DNA from 2 places in the Providencia sp. Marseille-Q8014 genome. Region 1 is predicted to be linked to the other one. Evidence: predicted binding sites of a transcription regulator. Region 1 holds the regulator's gene; the other holds the start of a gene.

What was found. Region 1 encodes PurR, which represses purine synthesis genes. Its sites were predicted from a motif close to CANGCAAACGTTTGCNTG; they were not measured.
Region 2: a site for PurR is predicted at 5,477-5,494, ahead of serA (phosphoglycerate dehydrogenase). Genes of this name have one in related genera too.

What each region holds. Positions count from the first base shown of each region.
Region 1 covers NZ_CBCOPT010000001.1:2,512,645-2,520,581, reverse strand. Annotated here, with positions in the region: gene punC (purine nucleoside transporter PunC) at 132-1,352, opposite strand; gene punR (DNA-binding transcriptional activator PunR) at 1,476-2,381, shown strand; gene purR (HTH-type transcriptional repressor PurR) at 2,382-3,407, opposite strand; gene cydH (cytochrome bd-I oxidase subunit CydH) at 3,689-3,772, shown strand; gene sodB (superoxide dismutase [Fe]) at 3,850-4,428, opposite strand; gene ACWPW6_RS11045 (Grx4 family monothiol glutaredoxin) at 4,932-5,279, shown strand; gene rnt (ribonuclease T) at 5,386-6,027, opposite strand; gene gloA (lactoylglutathione lyase) at 6,146-6,553, opposite strand; gene ACWPW6_RS11030 (DUF1289 domain-containing protein) at 6,724-6,963, shown strand; gene slyA (transcriptional regulator SlyA) at 7,507-7,937, shown strand, end outside.
Region 2 covers NZ_CBCOPT010000001.1:1,496,437-1,504,373, forward strand. Annotated here, with positions in the region: gene ACWPW6_RS06445 (VOC family protein) at 1-158, opposite strand, end outside; gene ACWPW6_RS06450 (YacL family protein) at 375-746, shown strand; gene mscS (small-conductance mechanosensitive channel MscS) at 894-1,769, shown strand; gene argO (arginine exporter ArgO) at 1,977-2,597, shown strand; gene ACWPW6_RS06465 (oxidative stress defense protein) at 2,711-3,445, shown strand; gene ACWPW6_RS06470 (LysR family transcriptional regulator ArgP) at 3,442-4,344, opposite strand; gene rpiA (ribose-5-phosphate isomerase RpiA) at 4,537-5,193, shown strand; gene serA (phosphoglycerate dehydrogenase) at 5,574-6,824, shown strand; gene ACWPW6_RS06485 (5-formyltetrahydrofolate cyclo-ligase) at 6,865-7,455, opposite strand; RNA gene ssrS (6S RNA) at 7,598-7,779, opposite strand; gene zapA (cell division protein ZapA) at 7,891-7,937, opposite strand, start outside.

The sequences.
Region 1 (7,937 bases):
GGAGAATTTTAAGCGATAACACTGAATTAGAGTATCAGATAAGGTGTGGATAATCATAGAAAGATGGTCGGAAGAGGGTTTTTTGAGGAAATCAGCCACGACAAAGCAGTGGCTGATGAGTTAACAGGTTGTTAATTCTGATAACTTGTTCTTTCATTAGTCTGTTTGGTGCAATCTTTTGTATATTGCATAAAATAACCAATAACCATCGGTATGATGGTCACCGCCATGACACCGGTTGTCGATAATAAAGGATCGAAAGGTAACGCTGAAACCAATAAACTGGCTAAAAAACATAAACCAAGTTGCAAAGCATTTTGTAATGCAGCGGCTTTACCGCTAGCCTGTGGATAGGTATTGAGTGCTTTTGACACCGCGATTGGATAAGACGCCCCATTCATTGCTGCCATAAAACAGAATGGAATTAAGATCATGGTGAGGCTCGGTGTTGTGTATATCGCCATCAAAAAGAGTATCGACATGCTCACCGCATAACCGACCAACAGTAATGGAAATAATACTTCAGCACGAATTTTGATTAATAGAAAACGGCAGCCATAGCCACCAATAATAAATGCTAGCGTTTGTGGGATGTAGCTCAAACCAATATCAGCAGGGTTAAAACCCATATTTCTTAAAATAAATGGTGAACCTGTTAACCAAGCAAAAAAACCCGCACTACATGAAGCGTAGACTAACACGTTACCACTATAGATACGTGAACCCAGTAGTTTTAAAAACGAAATAGATTCTTGGTCATGGGAATCCACCGTCATGTCTTTTGAAGGATTCTTTTTCAATAACAGGGTTGGAATTAACAATAAAATACCAACAGCCATTAAGACAATAAAAATAATTTCCCAATTATAATGTTCAAGAACCCATGCACCTAATAACGGTGCTAAAGCCGGAGAAAGAGCCACTAAAGGCATAATCGAAGCAAAGACTTTTTGAGTGCTCGCAGCATCATAGCGGTCAATGACCAGAGCTTGCCAGAGCACAGCCGCACTACAGACGCCAACCGCCTGTAAAAAACGCAAAATAAGGAGTTGAGTCGCATCCGTTACCCATAAAATGCCTAAACAGCTCACAATGAATAACGATAAACCTGCGATCAATATCGGTTTGCGTCCCAGTTTGTCAGATAATGGCCCCCACAAAAGTTGTGCAAAGGCAAAACCAGCTAAGAAAATGCTCAAAGAAGCACTAATCGCACCTTCAGAAGTGTTTAATGCCGTTTGCATTGAACCAAATGCAGGCAGGTACATATCGATGGCTAAAAAACCAAGCATACTCAAACCAGCAAGGTAAAGCATAAAGCCTGGGGAGTTTTTTGTCGCAGAATTTGTCATGGAAGCTTACTTATCCAGAATTTACATAATTGTTAACAGAGACTCTATTTTATAGGTTGTATTTTTACATTGTGAAACGGTAATATTTGGAATCTGCTATCAAAATTTTTGAAGGGTATCATTATGTGGTCAGCTCATGCTCTAGAAGTTATTGATGCCGTTGCAAGAACGGGAAGTTTTAGTGGCGCTGCGGAAGAACTGCATCGTGTTCCTTCTGCAATTAGCTATACGGTTAAGCAAGTAGAGGAATGGCTTGCTGTACCTATCTTTGAACGTCGTCACCGCGATGTTGCCTTAACTGAGGCAGGGGAGATTTTCATCAAGCAAAGTCGCTCCGTTATCAAAAAAATGATACAAACGCGTCACCAATGTCAACAGGCAGCAAATGGTTGGCGAGGGCAGTTTAGTATCGCGGTAGATTGTATTGTCAAACCTCAGCGAACAGAGCAACTGATCTTAGATTTCTATCGTCATTTTCCTGATATCGAATTATATATTCATCCTGAAGTGTTTAACGGCGTATGGGATGCACTCGCCGATGGGCGTGTTGATGTTGCGATTGGTGCGACGCGCGCTTCACCCATCGGAGAGCGTTATAGTTTTCGTGATATGGGGTTTATGTCATGGCGTTGTGTGGCCAGTCCAAACCATCCTCTGGCACAGCTAAAAGGAAAATTGACAGACGATCAAATGCGCGAATACCCAAGTTTATGCCTTGAAGATACCTCACGTAACTTGCCGAAAAGAGATACATGGGCATTAGATAATCAGCGGCGTTTAGTGGTGCCTTTTTGGGAAAATGGTATGACATGTCTTGTTAATGGCTTATGTGTTGGCATGGTACCTGAGCACCGAGCAAAGCCCTTTTGTGATGAGGGGAAATTAGCCCAATTGCAGCTATCTCAGCCATTCCCTCCGAGTCCTTGCTGTTTAACGTGGGTGGAAAAGAATACATCACCGGCGTTGAGTTGGTTACTTGAATATCTTGGGGATAGTGAAACACTCAACGCCGAATGGTTAGCGCCTTAATTAACGACGGTAGTCAATAAATGGTCCGTCAGCAACAGAACGACGCTCAACTAGGCGAGGATGGACTTCAATCGTTTGTGCATCTTCGCGCTTGTTCACAATACGATCAAGCAGCATAGCGAATGCCATCTGGCCTAGACGCTCTTTAGGCTGGTGGATAGTCGTCAACGCGGGAGTAAAATAACGCGCATTGCGCACATTATCATAGCCAATGATAGAAATGTCTTGAGGAACACGCAATCCCATCTCATCCGCAGCGCAAATTGCGCCCATCGCCATAATGTCACCGCCACAGAACACGGCAGTAGGTTTTTGCTTATTGCTTAAGATCTGCATCATTGCTTTATAACCAGATTCTGGTTCAAAGTCGCCTTGCACGATCCATTCATCACGTAAAGTCACTTTCGCTTCTTCCATGGCTTTTTTAAAACCCGTCAGTCGACCAATACCGGTGTTGCGTTCTAAAGAGCCAGGGATCACGCCGATGTCACGGTGACCACGATCAATTAAATAACGACCTGCGAGGTAACCGCCATGAAAAGAGTTATCAATGATACTGTCGGTAAAATCACCACGGGAAGTGCCCCAGTCCATGACGACCATAGGAATATTGCGATAATCTTCCAGCATATGGATTAGTTTATCGGGATATTCAGAACACATGACGAGTAGCCCATCAACACGCTTTTGCGCAAGCATTTGTAAGTAAGCTTGTTGCTTACCTAAGTTATTATGAGAGTTACATAAAATAAGGGTATAACCTTTCTCATAGCAACTATTCTCGACTGACTCAATCACTTCAGCAAAATAAGGCGCCTCACTTGATGTCGCGAGTAGGCCAATTGATTTTGTATGATTAACTTTCAAACTACGAGCAACAGCACTCGGTGAATAGTTGAGTTCTTTTATCGCAGCCCAAACAGCCGCTTTAGTATCATCAGCTACGAAGCGCGTTTTGTTTATTACATGGGATACGGTTGTGGTGGAGACGCCAGCGCGCTTCGCCACATCTTTAATCGTTGCCATGGGAAAAAAAAACTCCTGACCAATAATCGGTCTTGTTATGAATTCTTATTAAAAAATTACCTAATATTACCTACATATTGAGGCATAGTGCCTTAACTGGCAATAATTTAGCGATTAGTTATCGATTTTGTCTGATCTAGCGCAAAAACAAAAGAAATAATTGATGTTATAACCTGTGATATAGACACTGGTTTTTATAAATCGTCATGTCATACTTATTTAACCATGTATAAGTTATGGTTATTTTGCTGGTTAACTGTTCGTTATGATGAGAGGGACTCATGGATACAGATTTTAAATTTGGACTATTAGCAGCGTTAGGTTCTTTGGCTGTGATCATTGCTTTTGCAGTACATATTTTTTAATTTTACTGTTTAATTAAAGGTGAAATTAAGAAGGGCGAGTATTGACTCGCCCTTTAGCTATTCTCTAAAGAAAATGATTAAGCGAGGTTTTCTTCAACGAATTTCCAGTTGACTAAGGCCCAGAAGTTCTCTAGGTATTTAGGGCGCGCATTACGGTAATCAATGTAATAAGCGTGTTCCCAAATATCGACAGTGAGGATAGGTTTATCATCACCAGAGATAGGGGTTGCCGCATTTGATGTATTCACAATAGCTAAGCTGCCATCGGTTTTTTGAACCAGCCAAGTCCAACCGGCACCGAAATTTTTAATCGCAGCATCTGTGAACTGTTGTTTGAATTCAGCGAAAGAACCAAAAGCTTTATTAATGGCTTCAGCAACTTTACCGGTTGGTTCTCCACCCGCATTTGGTGCTAAGCAGTGCCAGTAAAAAGTATGGTTCCAAACCTGTGCGGCGTTATTAAAAATACCCGCATCTGAAGTCTTGATGATCTCTTCCAGTGATTTACCTTCGAAAGCCGTACCTTTGACTAAATTGTTGAGATTAACAACATAGGTATTATGGTGTTTACCATAGTGATACTCTAAGGTTTCTTCCGAGATATAAGGTTCTAGCGCATTTTTAGCATAAGGTAGAGCGGGAAGTTCAAATGACATTGCGTACTCCTTGTTTGCGTTTAAAACAACACATATGGGTGTGGTGCTCATAAAAGTGAGCAAATAATTTAATACGTATATCTTGCTATGAGTTATACACGAACCGAACGTTCATGCGGTCTTGCTTATTCTTTAATAGATTAATAATAGCATGAGATGCTTGCCGAGTTATAGGCATGGATATTCTGCGTCATATATTACCAAATTTTTTCAACAAAAACACCTTAAAATCATAGAGATAATTATCTTAATCAATAGAGTTTAAGATCGCGCTTTTCTGCCTTGCTGAAGGAAGTTCGTGTAACTTAAAACGGGATTCTAGAAAAAATCCCTTTTTCCAGCTTGGAGTGCTATAGTAATACCCCTGTAAAACTGGCATATTGTATGAAACAATCACGTTTTAACATTCCGGTCAAATATTCTAGCTTAGTCGCCATCGTTGAGAAAATGGCTGACGATGGCGACTGACTGCAAATCAGCACCCATGTTCTAAGGAAGTAAAAATGACGACAATTGAAAGAATCGAGCGCCAAATTAAAGAAAACCCAATCCTTCTGTACATGAAAGGCTCTCCTAAGCTCCCTAGCTGTGGTTTTTCTGCTCAGGCAGTTCAAGCTTTATCTGCTTGTGGTGAACGTTTCGCTTATGTCGATATTCTGCAAAATCCAGATATTCGTGCAGAACTACCAAAATACGCTAATTGGCCAACTTTCCCACAATTATGGGTTGATGGTGAGCTAGTAGGCGGTTGCGATATCATCATGGAAATGTATCAGCGCGGTGAACTCCAGTCACTGATTAAAGAAACTGCTGATAAGTATCGCTCTGCGGATGAGACTCGTGCGGAGTAAGTATCTGCTTAGTTAAGAACGCCGAGTAAATCTAAAAAACCGTATTAGCCCCATAGGTTAAGCTAATGCGGTTTTTTTGTATCTTAAGGGGCTTAAGGGGGCGGGGTTACTCTTGCTCTGCGAGTGGCCAACCACCTAGCTTTTTCCATTTATTTACTAATTCACAGAACAACAGTGCGGTACGATTCGTATCATATAAGGCCCCGTGAGCTTGCTTGCCATCAAATGGAATACCCGCTGTCACACAAGCTTTCGCTAAAATCGTTTGTCCGAAAACCAGACCACTTAATGCCGCAGTATCGAATGTGGCAAATGGGTGGAATGGATTACGTTTTAAGCCTGCACGTTCAGCTGCATTCATGACAAAACTATGATCGAATGTCGCATTATGAGCAACAATAATGGCTCGATTACAATCGGTAGCTTTCATCCCTTTGCGTACCATTTTAAAAATAGCGTGCAAAGCGTCGTATTCACTAACTGCACCACGTAATGGGTTAGTGGGATCAATGCCGGTGAAGGCTAAAGCTGTTGGTTCTAAATTTGCTCCCTCAAAGGGTTCTACATGAAAATGTAAGGTCTCATCAGGGGATAACCAGCCGTCTTTATCCATTTTTAAAGTAATGGCGGCAATTTCAAGTAGGCCATCCGTTTTGGCGTTAAACCCACCCGTTTCCACATCAATGACGACAGGATAGTATCCTCTGAAGCGGTTAACGAGTGCATTGGGATTATTTTTATCAGACATTAGGTTTTTATATTAGGTTTCTGGTTAGTGGCTATTATGCCAAAGCCAAAAAAATTTTGCAGATAAACTAAAACTAGGCAGGAAGCACACTGCCTAGTGATTCACTCATCAAGGTAAATTAATTACCTAGGCCTTTACTGGCACTTTTATTTTCAATCAACTCGATTTTGTAGCCATCGGGATCTTCAACAAAAGCAATAATCGTGCTGCCCCCTTTTACAGGGCCTGCTTCTCGAGTGACGTTACCACCCGCGTGACGAATATCTTCGCAGGTTTGAGCAACATTATCGACACCAAGCGCAATATGGCCAAAGGCGGTTCCCATCTCGTAGCTATCAACACCCCAGTTATAGGTTAGCTCAATGACTGCACCTTCACTTTCGTCACTGTAACCGACGAATGCCAACGAATATTTATACTCAGGGTTTTCACTGGTACGCAGTAGACGCATACCCAAAACCTTAGTATAAAAATCTATTGAACGCTGCATATCTGTCACACGTAACATAGTATGTAGTAAGCGCATAAAGAACTCCCTTAAAAGTAACTAAGTGAAACTGAATCGTTTAACGATCAATATAACGCACCTATAGGATCGAACACAATGAAATAGGTTTATTTATTAACCAAATAGTAGATATAATCTAATTCATGGAGTATATCATTAATGGGTGTTTTTAGTTAGGTGATATCAATATGGCGGAGCAACTCGAGTTTTTTGAAATTCAAAGCCCTTGTCGTGGAATTTGTCAAACCAATGAACAAGGTTATTGTCGAGGCTGTTTTCGTTCGAGGGAAGAACGCTTTCAGTGGTTAAAATTTACAGATAGCCAAAAACGCAATATTCTACGTTTATGTCGCCAGCGCTACCTTCGTTCAATCTCGGTTAAAACACAAAAAGATGAGCCACCTTCAACGCAACAAGAGTTGTTTTAGTCGATATCTAAACTGAAATAGAGAGTAACTATTTTAAAAAGTAAATTTTATTCGAATATAATTAATTTCAATTCTAATTAATTCAAAAAAGTTAATAACCACACATATTCTTCAATTAAATTTTAGTTATTCAAAATAATTATTAAATAAAGTGTCAGTGATTAAAAATAGCATGATTTTAAGAATAACTATATTTAATTGTTTTTTAAGAAGTAATTTGGAATTGTCTTTTTTATTGTTAATTGTAATTACTATAAGGGTTAAAATAGATAGATTTGAAAGAAGAGTAAGGCTATTCTTATTAACAAGATAATTGAGAGTTCATATTAGTGAATAAAATGATATTTAATATATAAGAAAGTTGAATTTGATTTATGATGGAAATCACAAATCAAATGATTGACTATGACCATAAATGGGTATTTATCATGGTTATTTTTAATAATTAGTTGTCATAGCGAGAGGGAGTGAATATATAATTTAAAAAATAATTTATTGGTTGTATATTTGTTAGGCAGAATAGTGTTATATAAGGAGGGAACATTGGAGTCACAAATAGGAACTGATTTATCACGTGTGGTACGCATGTGGAGATCACTCATTGATCATCGTTTGAAACCGCTTAAGTTAACGCAAACGCATTGGATTACATTGCACAATATTAGTCAATTACCACCTGAACAGTCTCAAATTCAACTCGCAAAAGCTATCGGTATTGAGCAGCCATCATTAGTGAGAACACTTGATCAGTTAGAAGAAAAAAAACTGATATCTCGACACACTTGTGTCAATGATAGACGTGCGAAAAGAATAAAGTTAACGGAGGAGTCTGAACCTTTTATTAAGAAAGTAGATGAAGTTATTGATAACACACGGAAAGAAATTTTAGGCAATATATCTCAAGATGAGCTTGGTCAATTATCCGTTCTATTGTTAAAGCTAGAAAAAAATATCTTAAGATTACAAGGAGATTT
Region 2 (7,937 bases), 1.0 Mb from region 1:
CCATATTGATGAATATTGATTTTTTGCTGACCAAATTGCAACGCATAACGCTGTGTACCAAAGGTGATGAGCTCCATTCCGAGTACTGAGGTATAGAAGTCAATGCAGGCATTTTGATCGGTTGTTGTTAATACGAGGTGGTCTAAATAGTCAATCATCTGTGAGTTCCTACCATTATTTATAGGTGATTGTTGTTTGATAATAGATAGGCTGTCTGTTATCAAAGTGATTTTAGTCTAATATCAATATGCTCAAAGATGTATCAATGTTGCCGATTTTGTCGATAATTTTCTTTTTATGCGCAGTGAAGAGGACACAATAATATCTAACTAGAGGTATAATTATAAATAATAGAGTCTGCTTCGAGGTGTATTATGGAGTACCAATTTTTTCAAGACATAACAGGTGAGATATCGGCAAAGTTTTCGATGGATCATGAAGCGATTGGCCATTGGCTTAATGAAGAGGTTAAAGGTGATTTAAGCTTATTGGATGAAATAGAGGCTAATTACGCATTAATCAAAGGAAGCGAAAAACAGTGGGAGCTGATCGGTCACGAATATACATTATTATTGGATGATGAAGAAGTGATGATCCGTGCTAATCAATTAGCTTTTGAGACCGAGGGACTAGAAGAAGGCATGAGTTATTATGATAACGAAAGTGTCGCTTTTTGTGGTATTGACGACTTTATTAGCATGCTAAATGAATACAGACGATTTGTTTTAGAAAACAAAGTGAAATAAACTTTAATTTTGGTTGATTGTCTGATTTCGGAGACTGTCGTTATTATTTAATAATGATGCGATATGATTCGTCTGAATAGGATTAACTGTTTGGAAGATGTGGTTGTTTCATATACAAAGTAATTTAATTTAAATTTAGAGGACTCTATGAATACTGATGATGTTACAGGGGCGTTGAATGACGCAACCAACTGGTTTGCAGCTAATCAGGATCTGTTAGTTCAGTATGCGGTGAATATCGTTTCCGCAATTATCATCCTTATTGTTGGTTTGATGGTGGCGAAATGGGTAGGGCGTGGGTTACATCGTGTGATGGTAGGTCGTGGTATCGACCCTACTGTGAGTGATTTTTTATCTGCGATAGCGCGTTATACCATCATCGCGTTTACCTTCATTGCCGTACTTGGCAAAATTGGTGTTCAAACAGCGTCAGTGATCGCGGTTATGGGTGCCGCAGGTTTAGCGGTTGGTTTAGCTTTACAAAATTCACTGGGTAACTTTGCGGCTGGCGTATTGTTAGTTGTCTTTAGGCCACTACGTGCGGGGGAATATGTGCAAATCGGCGCGGTAGAAGGGACAGTTCAAAATGTGCAAATTTTCTCAACCACATTAAGAACTGCGGACGACCGCATCATTGTCATTCCAAACGGTAAAATTATTGCAGATAATATTATTAACGTAACTCGCGAACCTGACCGTCGTACCGATATCATTGTGGGTGTTGCTTATGATTCCGATATTGACCTAGTGAAAAAAGTATTAGGTGATATTGTCGCAGCAGATGACCGTATTTTACATGATAAGGGTGTGACGATTCGTCTGCATGAAATGGCGCCTTCTTCATTAAATTATTTAGTCCGCTTTTGGGCTAAAAATGGTGATACGTGGCCAGTCTATTGGGATCTGATGGAGAATTTTAAACGTGCACTCGATAAGCACGATATTGGTATTCCATTCCCACAAATGGATGTGCATGTGCATCAACAAAATCCAGTGGCGGTAAAAAAAGATTCTGCTGAATAAGATTATTAGCAGACTATTTAGAAATGAGCTGATTCATTGGATTGGCTCATTTTTTTTCACCTTTTCTCCTTCTTTTCTTGCGGTTTTTGACTCATTTATCCAAATAAATTTTTCTAATGTTCGATAAGAATTAATAATTTTCACTAATAATTTTTTCTCGCTAGAATTTGCGTGTATAAAATATGAATAATTATTAGGAATTTATGCATGTTTACTATTTATATTCAAGGCGCTTTATTGGGGGCTGCAATGATCCTTCCTCTTGGGCCACAAAATGCATTCGTTTTACAGCAGGGAAGTCGCAAGCAATATCATATCATGAGTGCATTTTTATGCGCTTTAAGTGATACCGTTTTAATTGTCGCGGGGGTATTTGGTGGAAGCGCGTTATTGAGTCAGTCCGAAATGTTAATGCAGTTGATCACTTGGGCTGGTGTCGTATTTCTGGTTTGGTATGGTTATGGTGCATTTCGGACAGCTATCAGTCACGATGATGTGGTTATTCAAGCAGAAAATAAGGTCATTAGTCGTTGGCGAGTGGTGGTGACGCTATTTGCTGTCACATGGCTAAATCCTCATGTTTATTTAGATACATTTGTGGTGTTAGGTAGTGTAGGAGGACAGCTAGAAAGCCAGCTACGACCTTGGTTTACCGCGGGAGCATTGACCGCATCTTTTAGTTGGTTTTTTGCCTTGTCACTATTAGCAGCTTGGTTTTCTCCTGTATTAAAAACACCTCGTTCACAGCGGGTCATTAATCTCTTTGTTGGGCTGGTCATGTGGTTCATCGCATTTCAATTAGCGAGACAGGGGATAAGTTATTGGTAATTTCTTATTAATCCGAAAATAATTTCACATAGGATGTGTTAAGGTTTAGGCAGGGTTGTAGACTAGATAATGTGTCACTACAACTTTCTTATTATTATTTATTAGGAGGTCCTGTGAAGTTAAAGTCTCTAGTTCTTGCGGCCATGATGGCTGGTGTTGCGGTTCCAGCTATTGCACAAGCTAATCCGCTTCCTGAAGGGCCACATATTACAACATCAGGTAATGCGGTAATTAAAGCGGCACCCGATATGGCCACATTAAATATCAATGTTGAAGTGACCGAAAAGGATGCCGCGGCAGCGAAGGCTGGTGTTGATAAGCGTGTCGCTGAGTATTTTGAATTTTTAAAACAAAATGGTATCGAGAAAAAAGATATCAATGCCGCGAATGTGCGCACTCAGCCTAAATATGAATATGATAAAGATTCGCAAAAGTCATCGATTGTCGGTTACACCGCAGTTCGCTCTGTTGAAGTGAAAGTGACGAAACTTGATCAATTAAATACACTTCTTGATGGCGCGTTAAAAGCGGGCCTTAATGAAATTAATGCGGTACAGTTCGGTGTTAATAACCCTCAACAATATCGCGATGAAGCACGTGAAAAAGCCATTAAAAATGCGATTGAACAAGCGAATGCGTTAGCGAAAGGCTTCAATGTTCAATTAGGGCCTGTATATAGCGTAAATTATCGAGCGCCAGATGCGGTACCATATCCTGCACCAGTGATGAATTACAGAGGTAAAATGGCACTCTCTGCTGCCCCAGAGAGAGATGTGAATGAAACCTATGAGCAGCAGAGTATTGATTTTAATGACCAAGTTGATGTGGTTTTTGAATTAAAACGCTAAAGTTCATCTTCTTGTTTTAACATTTGACGTCCTGTTTTGAGCAGGGCGTCAGTGACTTTCTTCATCGTGCGGCTCTCAGGCGCAAAACGATGCCAATAGAGCATCCGGCGCTGACATAGGCCCGGTGTTAAATCTATCAGTTCACCATTTTTTAATTCATCGGCAATTTGCAAATGTGGGATCATACAGCAAGTAGAGCCCTGTTTTGCTAATTGTACGAATGCCTCTGATGAGTTCACTATATGACAGGGCACACTACCGGGTGATAAGCCAAAATTCTGCTGAACAAAAGCTTGGTGCATGTCATCAAGGTGGTCGAATGCAACGGCTGGTGCTTTAAGCAATGATGAACGTGTGACCCCTTCAGGGAAGTATTTGCTAGCAAAATCGGGAGAGGCAACAAAGATATAATCTAAAGCACCTAGCTTATCAACTAAACAGCCCGGTAGTGCTTGAGGTTGGATACTGATAGCACCCACGACTTCACCTCGTCTCAAACGCTCTTGTGTGCGCGTCTCATCTTCCACTTGAATGTTTAAGCGAATGGGGGTGTTACCTAAAACAGGATTCAGGGCTGGTAATAGCCATGTGGCCAAACTGTCGGCGTTGACCGCAAGTGAAAGTAATAGTGGCGTTGAACCCCCATTTTCGTCACCTAGCCACTGTTCTTCGAGTAATTCTACCTGATGGAGTAAGGCTAATAGCTTTTGCCCTTGCTCTGTGGGATGTGGCGGAACTGTTCGAACGAGTAGCGGTTGACCAAATAGATTTTCTAATTGTTTGATCCGCTGTGAAACCGCAGATTGTGTAATACACAGTTTTTGAGCCGCTCTCTCAAATCCTCTTTCACGAATGACAGCATCCAGTGCTTGCAACGCGCGGTAATCAGGGCGCTTCATTAGGGGGTATTCTCCTTGTTGTTATTCTACTACTCACTATGCCATATTTTATTTCAGAACTCCTGTAATATTGATGACAATGTGTGAATCACAGAATACAACGAACAAAGCTGACCTTGTTAAGGGTCCGTTATATAATAGGCTTATTCAACAAACTTTATTTACTTGTGAAAAATAATAGAAGGCATGGGCATGACTCAGGACGAACTAAAAAAAGCAGTAGGTTGGGCAGCATTAGAATACGTAAAACCGGGTACGATCGTGGGGGTTGGCACAGGCTCTACTGCTTCTCATTTTATTGATGCACTGGCGACCATGAAAGGCCAAATTGAAGGCGCGGTATCAAGTTCTGAAGCATCAACCGCTAAGCTTAAATCATTAGGTATCCCTGTACTTGACTGTAATGATGTCGACTCACTGGATGTTTATGTTGATGGTGCAGATGAAATTGACCATCATATGAATATGATCAAAGGTGGTGGAGCGGCTTTAACACGTGAAAAAATCGTTGCAGCTATTTCTAAAACATTTGTTTGTATTGTTGATGAGTCAAAACAAGTGGATGTATTGGGCAAATTTCCACTGCCTGTTGAAGTGATCCCGATGGCGCGTAGCTATGTTGCGAGAGAGCTTGTTAAGTTAGGTGGAACACCTGAATATCGTCAAAATGTTGTGACAGATAATGGTAATGTTATTTTAGATGTTCACAACCTTAGCATTGTTGACCCCGTTGCTCTTGAAAATAAAATCAATGGGATAGCAGGCGTTGTAACGGTAGGCCTATTTGCAAATCGCGGTGCTGATGTTGTTTTAATGGGAACGTCTGCCGGTGTTAAAACCATTAAATAAATTAGCATGACAATCATGATTTGATTGTCATCGCCTTACCTAGCCGTCAATCAGATAAGCCAGCCATTATGTGGTTGGCTTATTTTTTATGTGGCATGGATTTTTGTTATCTATTTTAGCGGTATCACTGACCCGTAAAAAATTTCACTAATTTTTATTTATGATTATTTTGGTGATATATCTCACACTAATGCTTATAGTGCAGGCAAAATCCTTATTTTGTGTTACTCACCCTGATTTTCTACCATATTACTTCTTTTTCATCGCGTTTAGTGAGAGGGACTAGGCAAACGATTGTATTGATACTGTGCCGTTTTTTGCTATGTTGGTACACGGTCAGTTCATCTGTTACAAATCTTAAGCATGATAGGGTAGGGTAAATGGTCAAAGTATCTTTGGAAAAAGACAAAATTAAATTTTTACTATTGGAAGGGGTTCACCAAAGCGCGGTTGATAATTTAAAAGCAGCAGGTTATACCAACATTGAATATCACAAAAGTGCGTTGTCGGACGAAGAATTAAAAGAAGCAATTAAAGATGCGCGTTTTGTTGGTATTCGTTCCCGTACTCATCTGACTGAAGATATTTTTGCAGCAGCTGAAAAATTGGTTGCTGTTGGTTGTTTTTGTATCGGTACAAACCAAGTGGATTTAGATGCTGCGGCTAAACGCGGTATCCCAGTTTTTAATGCACCGTTCTCAAATACCCGTTCTGTCGCTGAGATGGTGCTTGGTCAATTACTGTTATTGTTACGTCGCATACCTGAAGCGAACATGAAAGCGCACCGCGGTATTTGGGAAAAACAAGCTAAAGGTTGTTTTGAAGCGCGCGGTAAGCGTCTAGGGATTGTGGGTTATGGTCATATCGGTACTCAGCTAGGTATATTGGCTGAAGGCATTGGTATGGATGTTTATTTTTATGATATCGAAAATAAACTGCCTCTTGGTAACGCGACACAGGTGCGCTCAATGGCTGAGCTATTGAACATGAGTGATGTGGTCAGCTTGCATGTGCCTGAAACAGTGAGCACCAAGAATATGTTTGCAAAAGAGCAGTTTGAATTGATGAAGCCAGGGGCTATTTTCATTAACGCTTCACGCGGAACAGTCGTTGATATTCCTGCTTTAGCCGATGCCCTTGAGAGTAAACATTTATCGGGTGCCGCTGTCGATGTCTTCCCGACTGAGCCTGCTGCTAATAATGACCCGAATGATCCCTTCATTAGTGAGCTAATCAAATTTGATAATGTGATTTTGACTCCGCATATCGGTGGTTCAACGGAAGAAGCGCAAGAAAATATTGGGCTAGAAGTCGCAAGTAAATTAGCGAAATATTCAGACAATGGCTCGACGCTTTCTGCGGTGAACTTCCCTGAAGTTTCTCTGCCAGTTCATACAGAAGATACTAACCGTTTACTGCATATTCACGAAAACCGTCCTGGTATGATGAATAGCATTAACCAAGTATTTACTGAAAATAATATCAACGTTGTTGGTCAGTATTTACGTACTTCAGGAAACGTAGGTTACGTTGTTATTGATATTATCACTCAACAACCTGACCACGCTGACGATATCTTGGTTAAATTGAAACAATTGCCGGGAACGATCCGTGCACGATTATTATATTAATCGTTAACCAACGAGATTGAATACACATGATGGCACTGGATCACCAGTGCCATATTTTTTGGGGCGTAATAATTTCAGGTAGCGGGATATCCCAATGTGCCACAGGGAGCAAGGGAACGCGCTGGCAATTGTGTGCCAAACCAATGGGGTAAAAGCCTTTCTGTTGCCAGTTAGCTAAGGTTCTATCATAAAAGCCACCCCCCATGCCTAAACGTTGGCCTTGTTCATCAAAGGCAACTAATGGGATCATCATGATATCTAACTGATTGATAGGTAGCACTTGAGTGACATCGAGTGGTGGCTCATCGATGTTAAATCTATTTTTGATTAATTGCGTCGTTGGCGCATAGTTTAAAAACAGCAGATGATGACGGCTAAAGGGGTGTAATACAGGTAGGTAGACTTTTTTATCCTGTTGCCAGAGTGCATCGATTAAGGGCTGGGTATGGATCTCACCATCGAAAGAAAGAAACAAAGCAATGTGCTGCGCTTGAGCTATTTTAGGGTGAGATAAAGTCTGCTGTACGATTTTTTTCGCGGCCAGTTGTTGTTGCTCTGGAGTCAACTGTCGGCGTAATTGACGAACGGATTGGCGAATTTGTTGACGCATGACTGATAACTTATCTTCCATAAGATCCGCAACCTCAGAGGCTATTAACGCTATTATTATTAAAGGGTTGATAAATTTGTGAGTAAGCGTTGGAAGTATAGCGTAATGAGCGCGAGATGGTAGTACTAGACGTAAACTCAGGGGGAAGTGTCACAGAAAAATGAGGGTCTCCAAGATGCCGTTGTAGGCTGTAACCCTTGAACCCTTGGTTCAAGGTGAACGCAGTTTAGCAACCTTTAGGCTTCCTGAGCGAATCAGGCGTGCTCACCAGCGCAATAACCACATTCTATTTTTTTGAAATATCGGCTCAGGGGACTTACCCACTGACGAGCATCTCAGAGAAATTTGTTTGAGTACATATCGTTACTCTATGTACTTCATTGTATGAGTTTGGATTGAAAAAGCAACCCCATTTTTGTTTATTTTTTTATACTAATGTATGATTATTAAGCAAATTTAGCCGATAGGCATAACCTGCCTCTCAGTAATTTTCACCTGATCAT